Regions from separate parts of the Nissabacter archeti genome, predicted to be linked through region 2. Evidence: predicted binding sites of a transcription regulator. Region 2 holds the regulator's gene; each other region holds the start of a gene.
What was found. The regulator PhoB, encoded in region 2, activates phosphate uptake and scavenging genes when phosphate is short. The targets are predictions, from matches to a motif close to CTGTCATAAAACTGNCNNAT.
Positions count from the first base shown of each region.

Region 1: a site for PhoB is predicted at 2,947-2,966, ahead of pitA (inorganic phosphate transporter PitA). Genes of this name have one in related genera too.
Region 3: a site for PhoB is predicted at 1,959-1,978, ahead of pstS (phosphate ABC transporter substrate-binding protein PstS). Genes of this name have one in related genera too.

Region 1 is NZ_JAERKB010000002.1:214,988-219,520, reverse strand. It holds gene JK232_RS03765 (GMC family oxidoreductase) at 1-166, shown strand, start outside; gene JK232_RS03760 (c-type cytochrome) at 171-1,442, shown strand; gene JK232_RS03755 (BaiN/RdsA family NAD(P)/FAD-dependent oxidoreductase) at 1,518-2,720, opposite strand; gene pitA (inorganic phosphate transporter PitA) at 3,038-4,533, shown strand, end outside.
Region 2 is NZ_JAERKB010000003.1:103,293-107,825, forward strand. It holds gene sbcD (exonuclease subunit SbcD) at 1-1,035, opposite strand, end outside; gene phoB (phosphate response regulator transcription factor PhoB) at 1,310-1,999, shown strand; gene phoR (phosphate regulon sensor histidine kinase PhoR) at 2,021-3,337, shown strand; gene JK232_RS04905 (PstS family phosphate ABC transporter substrate-binding protein) at 3,375-4,361, shown strand; gene JK232_RS04910 (glycoside hydrolase family 38 N-terminal domain-containing protein) at 4,423-4,533, opposite strand, start outside.
Region 3 is NZ_JAERKB010000002.1:33,355-37,887, forward strand. It holds gene JK232_RS02970 (DMSO/selenate family reductase complex A subunit) at 1-1,248, opposite strand, end outside; gene JK232_RS02975 (hypothetical protein) at 1,463-1,801, opposite strand; gene pstS (phosphate ABC transporter substrate-binding protein PstS) at 2,084-3,124, shown strand; gene pstC (phosphate ABC transporter permease PstC) at 3,205-4,161, shown strand; gene pstA (phosphate ABC transporter permease PstA) at 4,163-4,533, shown strand, end outside.

The DNA of each region.
Region 1 (4,533 bases), on a different contig from region 2:
CCTGCAAAGCTGGGACGTGCACAACGTGTTTGTGCCGGGCGGCAACGCCTTCCCGCAGAACTTCCAGGCGAACCCCACCGACACCATCGGTGCCATTACCCTGATGGCGGCGCAGGCGATCAAGGAACAGTATCTGAAAAACCCCGGTCCACTGGTGCAGGTGTAAGCACATGAAAATGTTAACAATGAAACGTTTTTTTAAAGTAAGCGCGGTGGCGCTGGCAGCCGGTTTCGCCTGGCAGGCGCAGGCGGCGGATGACGCGCAACTGATTAAGCAGGGTGAGTACCTGTCCCGGCTCGGTGACTGCATGGCGTGCCACTCGCTGCCCAACAAACCGGCCTACTCCGGCGGCCTGGCGATCGAGTCCGATCTCGGCACGATCTACTCCACCAACATCACACCAGACAAGAAGCACGGTATCGGCAATTACAGCGAGCAGCAGTTCTCGGACGCGGTGCGCAAAGGGGTGTTGCCGGACGGCAGCCACCTCTACCCGGCGATGCCGTACCCGGATTACGCCAAAATCAGCGATGAGGATATGCACGCGCTGTACACCTACTTCATGAAAGGGGTACAACCGAGCGCCGAGCAGCCGCCGGAAACCGATCTCAGTTTCCCGTTCAACCAGCGCTGGGGCATGATGTTCTGGAACTGGGTATTTACCACGGACACGCCGTTCAAGCCGATTGGCGGCGCGTCAGCGGAAGTTAACCGCGGCGCTTATATCGTGGAGAGCCTCGGCCACTGCGGCAGTTGCCACACTCCGCGCGGCCTCGGCATGAACGAGAAAGCGCTCGACAGCGGCGAGGATAAGTTCCTCTCCGGCGGCAGCCTGAACCACTGGGATGTGCCGTCCCTGCGCGGCCTGCCGCGCTGGACGGAGCAGGAGATCGTGGATTACCTCCAGACCGGGCGTAATGACAAAGCGGCAGTCGGCGGCGAAATGACCTCCGTGGTCGAGCACAGCTCCTCGCACATGACGGAGGCTGACCTGAAAGCGGTGGCGGCTTACCTGAAGTTCCTGGGCGGCAACCCGGCCCTGCCGGCACGCAATGAGAAAGCGGCACAGGCTACCGAAGCCAAACTCACGGCAGCGAAAAACCTGAGTGAAGGCGAGCGCCTGTACCTCGACAACTGCGGCGCCTGCCACTTTGTCAGCGGCAAGGGCGCACCGGGCATCTTCCCGGAGCTGGACCAGGCCACCATTGTGAATGCGGATGACCCGACCGGCCTGATCCACACCGTGCTGGCCGGCGCGCAACAGCCTTCCACCGCGAAAGCACCGTCCACGCTGGCGATGCCGGGCTTCGCGGCGCGCCTGAGCGATGAAGAGGTGGCCGCGCTCACCACCTTCATTCGTCAGGGCTGGAGCAACCACGCTGAGGCCGTGACCAAAGAACAGGTCGCTGACGTGCGTAAGTCACTGCATCACAAAGAGTAATGCGCCCCCCCGATGGCGCGGGGGACATAAAACGCGGATAAGCAAAAGGGCCTCATCATGAGGCCCTTTTTGTTTTTACGGCTGCTGTTCCGCCACCAGCGCCTGCGCACAGGCCCAGGCGCTGCTCCACGCCCACTGGAAGTTATAGCCGCCCAGCCAGCCGGTGACATCCACCACCTCGCCGATAAAGTAGAGCCCCGGCACGTTGTTCGCCATCATGGTTTTGGAGGAGAGCGCGCGGGTGTCAACGCCGCCCAGCGTGACTTCGGCGGTGCGGTAGCCCTCGGTGCCGTTCGGCTGCACCCGCCACGCCTGCAGGCTCTCTACCAGCGCCGCCTGTTGCGGCACGTTAAGCTGCCTGAGGGTGACGTCCGGCAACTGCCCCAGGGTTTGCAGGCACTCCACCAGCCGCTTCGGCAACTGCTGCGCCAGCGTGTTTTTCAGGCTCTGGTTCGGGTGCGCGCGGCGCTCCTCATCCAGAAACGCTGCCAGATCCAGATTCGGCAGTAAGTTAATGCTCACAAACTCACCAGGCTGCCAGTAGCTCGAGAGCTGGAGGATCGCCGGGCCGGAGAGGCCGCGGTGGGTAAACAGGATGCTCTCTTTAAACGCCACGCCGTTTTCCGCCGTGACCACCGACGGCACCGACACGCCGGACAGCGTTTGCAGGTGCTCCAGCAGCGGCTTGTGCAGGGTGAACGGCACCAGCGCGGCGCGGGTCGGCAGCACCTTCAGGCCAAACTGCTCCGCCAGTTTATACCCAAACGGCGATGCCCCCAGCCCCGGCATCGATAACCCACCGGACGCCACCACCACTGAGCGGGCGCTCACTTCGGCACCGTTCAGCGCCAGCGTGTAGCCGCCGTCACCCTGTGTGACCGCCAGCACCTCACTGCGCAGGCGGATCGTCACCTTGCCCTTCTCACACTCTTTCAGCAGCAGGTCAACAATTTGTTGCGCGGAGTCATCACAAAACAGCTGGCCGAGGGTCTTTTCGTGGTACGCGATACCGTGGCGGTTAACCAGATCGATGAAATCCCACTGGGTGTAACGCGCCAGTGCCGATTTGCAAAAGTGCGGGTTTTGCGAGAGGTAGGCGGCCGGTTCGGTGTACATATTGGTGAAGTTGCAGCGGCCCCCGCCGGACATCAGGATTTTACGCCCGGCCTTTTTGCCGTTATCCAGCAGCAGAACGCGGCAGCCTCCCTGCCCGGCCAGCGCAGCACAAAACATCCCGGCTGCCCCTGCGCCGATCACCACCACATCAAACTGTTCCACTGCCTTACCTCTTGCTTATGAAGTCACTGATTTTACGCGCTATACCTGAATTTTCTGCTACATATAAAGAAGCACCGAATCGCTTCGGGCAGAATATTCAGGCGGCAAATTGTATGTCTGCCCTGATGGAAGTACCAGCGTAAGCAAACGTTAAAAAGCGTAAGCCTTATTAACAGTATGATTCCTTTTAAGTTTTCTTAAAAATACCGTGAGCCTGGCAACGTTTTTGTCAAAAAAATGACATATTTTGCTTTCCGATACCCCCCCTTGTCGCGGATAATGCGCCGCGTTCATGTCCACCAACTGGCGTAACGCTTATGCTACATCTGTTCGCTGGGCTGGATTTCCATACCGGCCTGTTGTTAGTCCTCGCGCTGCTGTTTGTGCTGTTCTATGAAGCCATTAACGGTTTCCATGACACGGCAAATGCGGTAGCCACTGTGATCTATACCCGTGCTATGCGTTCGCAAATTGCGGTCGTAATGGCGGGTTTCTTTAACTTCCTTGGCGTCATACTCGGCGGATTGAGTGTTGCTTACGCTATTGTCCACTTATTGCCTACCGATCTGCTGTTGAACGTGGGGTCTTCCCACGGCCTGGCGATGGTCTTCTCCATGCTGCTGGCAGCGATTATCTGGAACCTCGGTACCTGGTATTTTGGGTTACCGGCCTCCAGTTCCCACACCCTGATTGGTGCCATCATCGGCATCGGGCTGACCAACGCCATCATCACGGACAGCTCCGTGGTCGACGCGCTGAACATCCCGAAAATGGTCAGCATTTTCCTGTCGCTGATTATCTCTCCGCTGGTCGGCCTGGGTCTGGCGGGTGCGGTGGTGTTCCTGCTGCGCCGCTACTGGAGCGGCACCAAGAAGCGCCGCCGTATCCACATGACCCCGGCAGAACGCGAAAAAGTCGACGGCAAGAAAAAGCCGCCGTTCTGGACGCGTACCGCCCTGATCCTCTCCGCGATTGGCGTCAGCTTCTCGCACGGCGCGAATGACGGCCAGAAAGGCATCGGCCTGATTATGCTGGTGCTGATTGGGGTGGCTCCGGCTGGCTTCGTGGTCAACATGAATGCCACCGGTTATGACATCACCCGTACCCGTGATGCCGTGGTGCACCTGCAACAGTATTATCAGCAACACACTGATGCCCTGTCGCATATTGCCGTGCAGAAGCCGCTGGTGCCGACGCCGGAAGAAACCCTGCCGGATACGCCGAAAGAGTTCCACTGTGACAGCAGCCGCGCGCTGGAGGCGATTAACCGCGCCCAGACGTTGCTGACCAACCTGGCCAGCTACAGCGACCTCTCCGTAGACCAGCGCAACCATATGCGCCGCCTGCTGATGTGCGTGGCGGATACCGCTGACAAGGCGGCCAAGTTGCCGGGCACCTCTACGGAAGACAAGCGCTTCCTGAGCAACCTGCGCACTGACCTGCTGGCGACCGTCGAGTACGCACCGGTCTGGATCATTCTGGCCGTGGCGCTCGCGCTCTCACTGGGCACGATGGTGGGCTGGCGCCGTGTGGCGACCACGATTGGTGAGAAGATCGGTAAAAAAGGCATGACCTACGCCCAGGGCGTCTCCGCGCAGATGACCGCGGCGGTGTCGATTGGCGTGGCCAGCTACACCGGTATGCCGGTTTCAACGACCCATGTGCTCTCCTCTGCGGTTGCCGGCACCATGATCGTGGATGGCGGCGGCGTACAGAGCAAAACCGTGAAAAACATCCTGCTGGCGTGGTTCCTGACCCTGCCGATTGCGATTGTGCTTTCCGGCGTGCTCTACTGGCTGGCATTGCAGGTGAT
Region 2 (4,533 bases):
GCGCAGCAGCACCACTTCCACCGGCAGCGGGTCGGTCAGTTGCTGGATGCGGCGCTGGATGTCACTCAGGTAGTCCTGGGTGGCAACTTCAATGTCCAGCCATACCGGGCGCGCCGGGTCGGCGTCACGGAAGGCGTGCAGCTGCTGTTCAATCTCCGCCAGCGAGCCTTTGACGATCGCCATCGGCTGGTGAACCGGCACCGGCAGGGTCTCCACGGAGGCGAGCGTTGCGCCGTCAAACTCCAGCAAATAGACGCTTTTGGTGTTGTTGGCTTCGTCAAAGCTGAGCGGAATCGGTGACCCGCTGTAGCGGATATGGTGGCTTTTTGCCACGCACTGGGCGCGGTGGATATGGCCGAGGGCGATGTAATCCGCCGGCGGGAACGCCTGCGCGGGGAAGGCGTCCAGCGTGCCGATATAGATGTCACGCACCGAATCCGAGGTGGAGACGCCCACAGTAGTCAGGTGCCCGGTAGCGATGATCGGCAGCGGCAGGCCCAGTTCGTCCCGTTTGGCCAGTGCAGCCTGATGCAGGCTCTGGTAATGGGCGGCGATCGCCTCCTGCAGGGCGAGCTGTTTTTCGCTGCCGGACTGGCCGGCGCGGCTCAGGAGCAGGTCGCGCGGGCGCAGGAACGGGATGGCGCACAACAGCGCGCCGGGGGTGCCGTCGTGCCGGTTCAGCACACAGAGCTGGGGGCGGTTGTCGGCCTTCACATTGGCGATGACCGTGGTATTCAGGCAGGAGAGCAACTCCCGCGACTCGTTCAGCGTGGCGACGGAGTCATGGTTACCGCCCAGCACAATCAACTGGCAGCGGGTACGCTGCAACGCCACCACAAAGCGGTTATAGAGCTGGCGGGCGTAGCTCGGCGGCGCGCCGGTATCAAAGATATCCCCGGCGACCACCACTGCATCCACCTGATGGGCTTCAACCTGTTCAATCAGCCAGGTCAGGAACGCCTGGTGCTCCGCTGCGCGGCTCTTGGTGAAAAAGACCTGGCCAAGATGCCAGTCAGATGTATGAATCAGGCGCATAACACTCTCGCTTTGTATTGCCTGCCCCGGAGGGCGGAGGAGGCTGATTATAAACGCCGTCGCGCCGTGATGTCGTGGGGGAAACCCGTTACGGTTTGCGAGATGCTTTCCAACTCCGTCATTTTATCGCCTGTCCGGCTACAATTAGCAGTAAGGTATGACCAATTCCCGTGCTGAATGGACGCGCTAGACTTATTCATAAATGTGTCATAAAACTGACGCATAATGGCGGCCGCACACAAACGTGATCGCTAACCTATTGGCAGGATTGACGATGGCAAGACGTATTTTGGTGGTTGAGGATGAAGCCCCGATTCGGGAGATGGTCTGTTTTGTTCTGGAACAGAATGGTTACCAGCCGTTGGAAGCCGAGGATTTTGACACCGCGCTGAACCGGCTGGCGGAACCTTTTCCCGATTTGGTATTGCTCGACTGGATGTTGCCGGGCGGTACCGGGTTGCAATTTATCAAGCACATGAAGCGTGAAGCGATGACACGTGACATCCCGGTGATGATGCTGACCGCGCGCGGCGAAGAGGAAGACCGGGTTCGCGGGCTGGAAGTGGGCGCGGATGATTACATCACCAAACCCTTCTCACCCAAGGAGCTGGTGGCGCGCATCAAAGCGGTAATGCGGCGCATCTCGCCGATGGCGCTGGAAGAGATGATTGAGATGCAGGGGCTGAGCCTCGACCCTTCCTCACACCGGGTGATGGCGAATGAATCCCCGCTGGAGATGGGCCCGACCGAGTTCCGGCTGCTGCACTTCTTTATGACCCATTCAGAGCGGGTGTACAGCCGTGAGCAACTGCTGAACCACGTCTGGGGCACTAACGTCTATGTAGAAGACCGGACAGTGGACGTGCACATCCGCCGCCTGCGCAAGGCGCTGGAGAGCAGCGGCCACGATCGCATGGTGCAGACCGTCCGCGGGACGGGTTACCGATTCTCAACGCGCTACTGATGTCGCGGCGGAGACCATAACGTGCTGGAACGTCTATCCTGGAAGGGGCTGGCGCTGGAGCTGGTGTTGTTCTGCCTGCCCGGCCTGCTGCTGGGGCTGCTGTTCGGCGGCCTCGCCTGGTGGCTGCTGGCCAGCGTACTGAGCGCGTTGGGCTGGAACTACTATAACCAGCTCCGGCTCTCTTACTGGTTATGGCTCGACCGCAGCATGACGCCGCCCACCGGCCGCTGGAGCTGGGAGCCTGTCTTCTACGGCCTTTACCAGATGCAGCTGCGTAACCGGCGGCGGCGGCGTGAGCTGGCGCTGCTGATCAAGCGTTTTCGCAGCGGGGCGGAATCCCTGCCCGATGCGGTGGTGCTGACCACGGAAGAGGGCATGATTTTCTGGTGCAACGGCCTGGCCCAGCAACTGCTGGGGCTGCGCTGGCCGGAAGATAATGGCCAGAACATCCTTAACCTGCTGCGCTACCCGGAGTTTACCCGCTACCTGCAAGGCGAAACCTTTACCCGCCCGCTGACGCTGGTGCTGAACAACGGCCACCATGTGGAATTCCGCGCGATGCCCTACTCTGAAGGGCAGTTGCTGATGGTGGCACGTGACGTGACCCAGATGCGCCAGCTGGAAGGCGCGCGGCGCAACTTCTTCGCCAACGTCAGCCATGAGCTGCGCACGCCGTTGACGGTGTTGCAGGGCTACCTGGAGATGATGGGCGAGGAGACGCTCGAGGAACCACTGCGCAGCAAAGCGCTGCATACCATGCAGGCACAGACCCGCCGCATGGACGGGCTGGTGCAGCAGTTGCTGACGCTGTCAAAAATCGAGGCCGCGCCGCCGCCGGACATGCAGGAGCGGGTGGACATCCCGCGGATGCTGCGCATGTTGCAGCCTGAGGCGCAGGCGTTGAGCAATAACCAGCACCAGATCGAATTCCGCATCAATGAGGCGCTGAAGGTGTTCGGCAATGAGGATCAGTTGCGCAGCGCCGTCTCTAACCTGGTGTATAACGCCGTGAACCATACCCCGCCCGGCACACGCATTGAGGTCTCCTGGCAGCGTACCGCGCAGGGCGCGCAATTCTTGGTCAGTGATAACGGGCCGGGCATCGCCGCTGAGCACCTGCCGCGCCTGACGGAGCGGTTCTACCGGGTCGATAAGGCGCGTTCGCGCCAGACCGGCGGCAGCGGGCTGGGGCTGGCCATCGTCAAACATGCGCTTAACCACCACGACGCCCGGCTGGAAGTGCTGAGCGAACCGGGCGAAGGCACCCGCTTTATGTTTACCCTGCCAAAACGGCTGATTGTGCCGGATGCATTGACTCAGGGCGCGACACAGACATAATTACCCGCTTCAGCCCCCTTGAGCCACACAACCCATGATTTCACGGCATTGCCGGCAGGCCCTGGCCTGCCTCCTGTTTTTGCTGCCGGTCGCATTTTCCTGTTTGCCGGTGTCCGCTGCTTCCCCGGCTTCCGGCCCTGCTGCGCCTCCCGCCAACCGGATGCTTTCCGGTAACCTCTCCAGCGTCGGGTCTGACACGCTGGCGACCCTGATGGCGTTGTGGGGCGAGGGCTTCTCGCGCCGTTTCCCAGGGGTGAATTTACAGATTCAGGCGGCCGGTTCCTCAACGGCACCCACCGCGCTGGCTGCCGGGGCGGCCCAGCTGGGGCCGATGAGCCGCCCGATGAAAAATGCAGAGATCGCCTCCTTCCGCCAGCGTTACGGTTATTCGCCGCTGGCAGTGCCGGTGGCCGTGGATGCGCTGGTGGTGCTGGTCAATCAGGATAACCCGTTGACCGGCCTGACCTGGGACCAGCTGGACGCCATTTTCTCCATGACGCAGCGCTGCGGTGAGACAGGGCAGCTACGCCGCTGGGGGGATGTCGGCCTCGGCGGCAGCTGGGCCAACCGCCCCTTTGCACGTTATGGCCGTAACTCGGCGTCCGGCACCTATGGCTATTTCAAATTACGGGCGCTGTGCGGCGGGGATTTCCTGCCGCAGGTCAATGAGTTGCCCGGCTCCTCCTCGGTGGCACAGGCGGTGGCCGGTACGCTGAACAGCATCGGCTATGCCAGTATCGGCTTCCACACCAGCGGGGTGAAAGCGCTGCCGCTGGCCGAGGATGGCCAACACTTTATCCAGCCCACCGCGGATAATGTGCGCAACGGCCACTACCCGTTGACCCGTTTCCTCTATATCTACGTCAATAAAGCGCCGGGCCAGCCTTTGGAACCGCTGACAGCCGCCTTCTTCAGCCATGTGCTGTCAGAGGCCGGGCAACGGGTGATCACCCGTGACGGCTATCTGCCGTTGTCGCCGGAAAAACTGCGCGAAGTGCGTGCGTTGCTGGGGCTGGCGGAGTAGCGGGGGAGCAGGGAGATAAAAAGGGCGCGCGGCATGGGCAGGCCGCCGCGCGCTTGCCTGATTAACGGGGGCAGACCGCCAGCGTCAGGTACTGCTTGCCGGCCAGGGTGATCGCGCCGGTGAGGGTCTCCTGGTTCGCCTCGCGCAGGTTCAACCGGTGGATCAGCTGTTC
Region 3 (4,533 bases), on a different contig from region 2:
GCCGCCGTAACCGGCTGCCCAGCCGCCGCGCACGCCGACATTGCCGGTGATGGAGGCCAGCAGGGTGGAGCCGCGCGCCGTGCGTTCGCCGCAGTTATGGCGCTGCGGCCCCCAGCCCTGGATCAGGGCAGCGGGTTTGGTGGTGGCGTAATCGCGCGCCAGTTGAAGAATTGTCTCCGCTGGGACGCGTGTAATTTTTTCCGCCCATTGCGGCGTTTTTTCGATGCCATCTTTCAGTCCAAACAGGTAAGCCACCAGTGACTCATTCGGCGGCACGCCCTCAGGCATGGAGGCCTCATCAAAGCCGAGGGTGTAGCGGTCAATAAAGGCGCGGTCGTGCAGGTTTTCGCTGATGATGACGTACATCATCGCGTCCATCAGGGCGTTGTCGGTGGTCGGCAGCAGCGGGATCCACTGGTCGGCCAGCGAGGCGGCGGTGTCGGAGTAGCGCGGGTCAACCACCACAAAGCGGGTGCCGTTGGCTTTCATCTGCTGGTAGTAGTGGTTGGTATGGCCGAACACGGTCTCATTGGGGTTATGGCCCCAGAGGATCACCAGCCTGGTATCGGCCAGCGTGTCCAGGGTGCTGCCGCTGGCGGCGGTGCCGTAGGTGTAGGGCGTGGCCGCGGCGGTGTTGCCCATGCTGACGGAGTGGTAGTGCTCCAGGTAACCGCCGGTCAGGTTGAACAGGCGGCGCAACATTTTGTCCCCGGAGAAGGTGCCGCCGCTGACGGCGGTATTGGTGTGGGCGAAACGCGACGCCGGGCCATACTGGGCGGTAATGCGCTTCAGGTTATCGGCAATCAGGGTGGTGGCTTCGTCCCAGCTGATGCGTTCGAACTTACCTTCGCCGCGTTTGCCGACCCGTTTCATCGGGTATTGCAGCCGGTCAGGGTGGTAAATAAATTTCCGGTAGCCGCGGCCCCGCACGCAGGCGCGCATCACCGGCATTTCCGGGGCCAGCGCGCTGTCCGGGCGGGTAGAGATGCGCGTCACCATGCCTTGTTCAACATGGGCGCGGATGTCACATTTGCCGCCGCAGTCAAAGGTGCTGCAGGTCGGCACAACCTGTGCCGCCGGTGCGGCAGGGGAGGGGGAGGCGGTTTCAGGGGGCTGGGCACAAACGCTGCGCCCGGCAAGAAAAGGCACCGCCATCAGGGCGCTGCCGGCCTGAACAAACTGCCGCCGGCTTAGCGGCAAGCCACCCAGAGGGGCCGGATCGGAACCGGGATTTTTTTGCGTTGACATAGGCTCTATCCAAAAAAGGAAAGAGCCTATAAAGCTGCCAGGGCGCTCACTATGATGAACGTCAATATAATGACGGTAAGCGGGGGATAGCGGGAAATAAAGCGGGAGCGGGAGGGGGAAATATATTTTCCAGTGATATTATGGGGTTATATATTTAGATTATGAATATTTTATTCGGGCCGATAAGGTAAACTGTCCCGGTGTGAAAGGGGGCTTATCTCTGTTGGAGGCGGGTTATTTCGGCCTGGAGGCTTCTCATTTCTGACTCCATATCGCTAACCATTTTCTTTTGCTCTTCAGCCGCACGTCTCTCATTCCTTTCTTGCGACAATTTTTCTGTACTGCTGCTGGTATAAACTTTTTCCCCTGTTTCTGATATTTCTCTGTCACTATTCCGATAACCTTTATATAAGCGCCCATCATCTCCCAGAAAAACCTCATAAATCGGGCCTTGTGGCGGCTTACCTTCGCCCCACTCCACGGCTTTCGCCAGCGCCCCGGTTGATGAGAGTGCCGCAATGCCCAATACCATTCCAATAAGCGACTTTTTCATTTGTGCTTCCTTAGCAAAATAGAGAAATGAAGTAGCCCGGCTATACTATTCTCTACTGTGTAAGTAATTCCTGATCTGTATCCAGGCTTTTGTCATGAGTGTGAAACGCCAGCTCCTTAGTCGTCGATTAAGCGGGCCGATGTGGGCCGTGCAGGGGGTGTCATAAAAATGTCACATTACATACATTTTACTGTCACCGAACTGTCCTATTTTGCCATCAGCAGCAATTCACATACTCATAAAACGGCTTAAGCCGGAGTGCCATTTCCCCCAGGAGAAATTATGAAACTGATGCGTACCACCGTCGCCGGTATTGTGGCAGCCACCTTCTCGTTAACCACGATGTCAGCGTTTGCCGCAGCCAGCCTGACCGGTGCCGGCGGCACCTTCCCGGCGCCGGTTTATGCCAAATGGGCGGACAGTTATCAGAAAGAGACCGGTAATCAGGTCAACTACCAGGGGATTGGCTCCTCCGGCGGCGTGAAACAGATCATCGCCAAAACCGTGGACTTCGGCGCCTCTGATGCCCCAATGGCAGAAGACAAACTCAACAGCAGCGGCCTGTTCCAGTTCCCGACCGTGATCGGCGGCGTGGTGCTGGCGGTTAACCTGCCGGGCGTGAAATCCGGTGAGCTGACGCTGGACGGCCAGACACTGGGTGACATCTACCTGGGGAACATCAAAAAGTGGAATGACCCGGCCATCGTTAAACTGAACCCAGGCGTGAAACTGCCGGATCAGAACATCGCCGTGGTACGCCGTGCTGACGGTTCCGGCACCTCCTTCGTCTTCACCAGCTACCTGGCGAAAGTCAACGCGGCCTGGAAAGAGAAAGTGGGCGCGGGCAACACCGTGAACTGGCCGGCCGGTCTGGGCGGTAAAGGCAACGACGGCGTCGCCGCGTTCGTACAGCGTCTGCCGGGGTCTATCGGCTACGTGGAATACGCTTACGCCAAACAAAATAACCTGGCGTACACCAAACTGGTGAACGCCGACGGCCAGGCCGTCAGCCCGACGGAAGAAGCCTTCAGTGCCGCCGCGAAAGGCGCAGACTGGACGAAATCCTTCGCGCAGGACCTGACCAACCAGAAGGGCGGCGACGCGTGGCCGATTACCTCCACGACCTTCATCCTGATCTACAAGAACCAGCCGAACGCCGAGAAAGGGGCTGAAGTGCTGAAGTTCTTCGACTGGGCCTACAAAAACGGCAATCAGGTGGCCAACGATCTGGATTACGCCACCCTGCCTGACGCCGTGGTCACGCAAATCCGTGCGTCCTGGAAAGAAAATATCAAAGACAGCAGCGGAAAATCTCTGTTCTGATCCCGCTAGCGCGACCCGGCGTTGCCGGGTTATCAAGCCCGGCCCCGGCCGGGCAGTATCGTTAATGAGAAGAGTGTCGTATGGCTGAGTATAAGCCGGCTATGAAACCACCGGGCAAGCACGGTGACTATCTTTTCAGCGCACTGGTCAGACTGGCTGCGCTGATTACCCTATTTCTGCTGGGCGGGATTATCGTCTCCCTGATCGTGGCCTCCTGGCCGAGTATGCAGAAATTCGGGTTCTCCTTCCTGTGGACGAAAGAGTGGGATGCGCCCGCCGAACAGTTTGGCGCGCTGGTGCCGATCTACGGCACGATTGTGACTTCCCTGATCGCCCTGATTATTGCGGTCCCCGTCAGCTTCGGGATTGCCCTGTTCCTGACTGAACTGGCACCGAACTGGCTGAAACGCCCGTTAGGTGTGGCGATTGAGCTGCTGGCCGCGATCCCCAGTATCGTGTACGGCATGTGGGGGCTGTTTGTGTTCGCCCCGCTGTTTGCCACTTACTTCCAGCAACCGGTCGGCGACGTGCTCTCCGGTATTCCGATTGTCGGCGAGCTGTTCTCCGGCCCGGCATTCGGCATCGGTATCCTGGCGGCCGGGGTGATCCTCGCCATCATGATCATTCCTTATATCGCCGCGGTCATGCGTGATGTGTTTGAACAGACGCCGGTCATGATGAAAGAGTCCGCCTACGGCATCGGCTGCACCACCTGGGAAGTGATCTGGCGCATTGTGCTGCCTTTCACCAAAAACGGGGTGATTGGCGGCATCATGCTGGGGCTGGGGCGCGCGCTGGGCGAGACAATGGCCGTGACCTTCATTATCGGTAACACCTACCAGCTCGACAGCCCGTCGCTTTACATGCCGGGTAACAGTATCACCTCCGCACTGGCCAACGAATTTGCGGAAGCGGAATCCGGCGTGCATACCTCTGCACTGATGGAGCTGGGCCTGATTCTGTTTGTGATTACCTTTATCGTCCTGGCACTGTCAAAACTGATGGTGATGCGCCTGGCGAAAAACGAGGGCCGCTGAAATGACGACGATAGATATGCAACAAACTGCGGCGCTGCGTGAATCGCGCCGCAAAAAACAGGCCTGGCGGCGTCAGAAGAACCGCCTGGCGCTGTTCTTATCGATGGCGACCATGGCATTCGGGCTGTTCTGGCTCTGCTGGATCCTGCTGACCACCGTGACCAAAGGGTTCGACGGTATGTCGCTGGCGCTGTTCACCGAAATGACCCCGCCGCCGAACACCGCCGGCGGCGGCCTGTTGAATGCCATTTTAGGCAGCGGGATGCTGATCCTCTGGGCGACACTGGTCGGGACGCCGCTCGGCATTCTGGCCGGTATTTACCTGGCGGAATATGGACGTAAATCCTGGCTGGCTGAAACCATCCGCTTCAT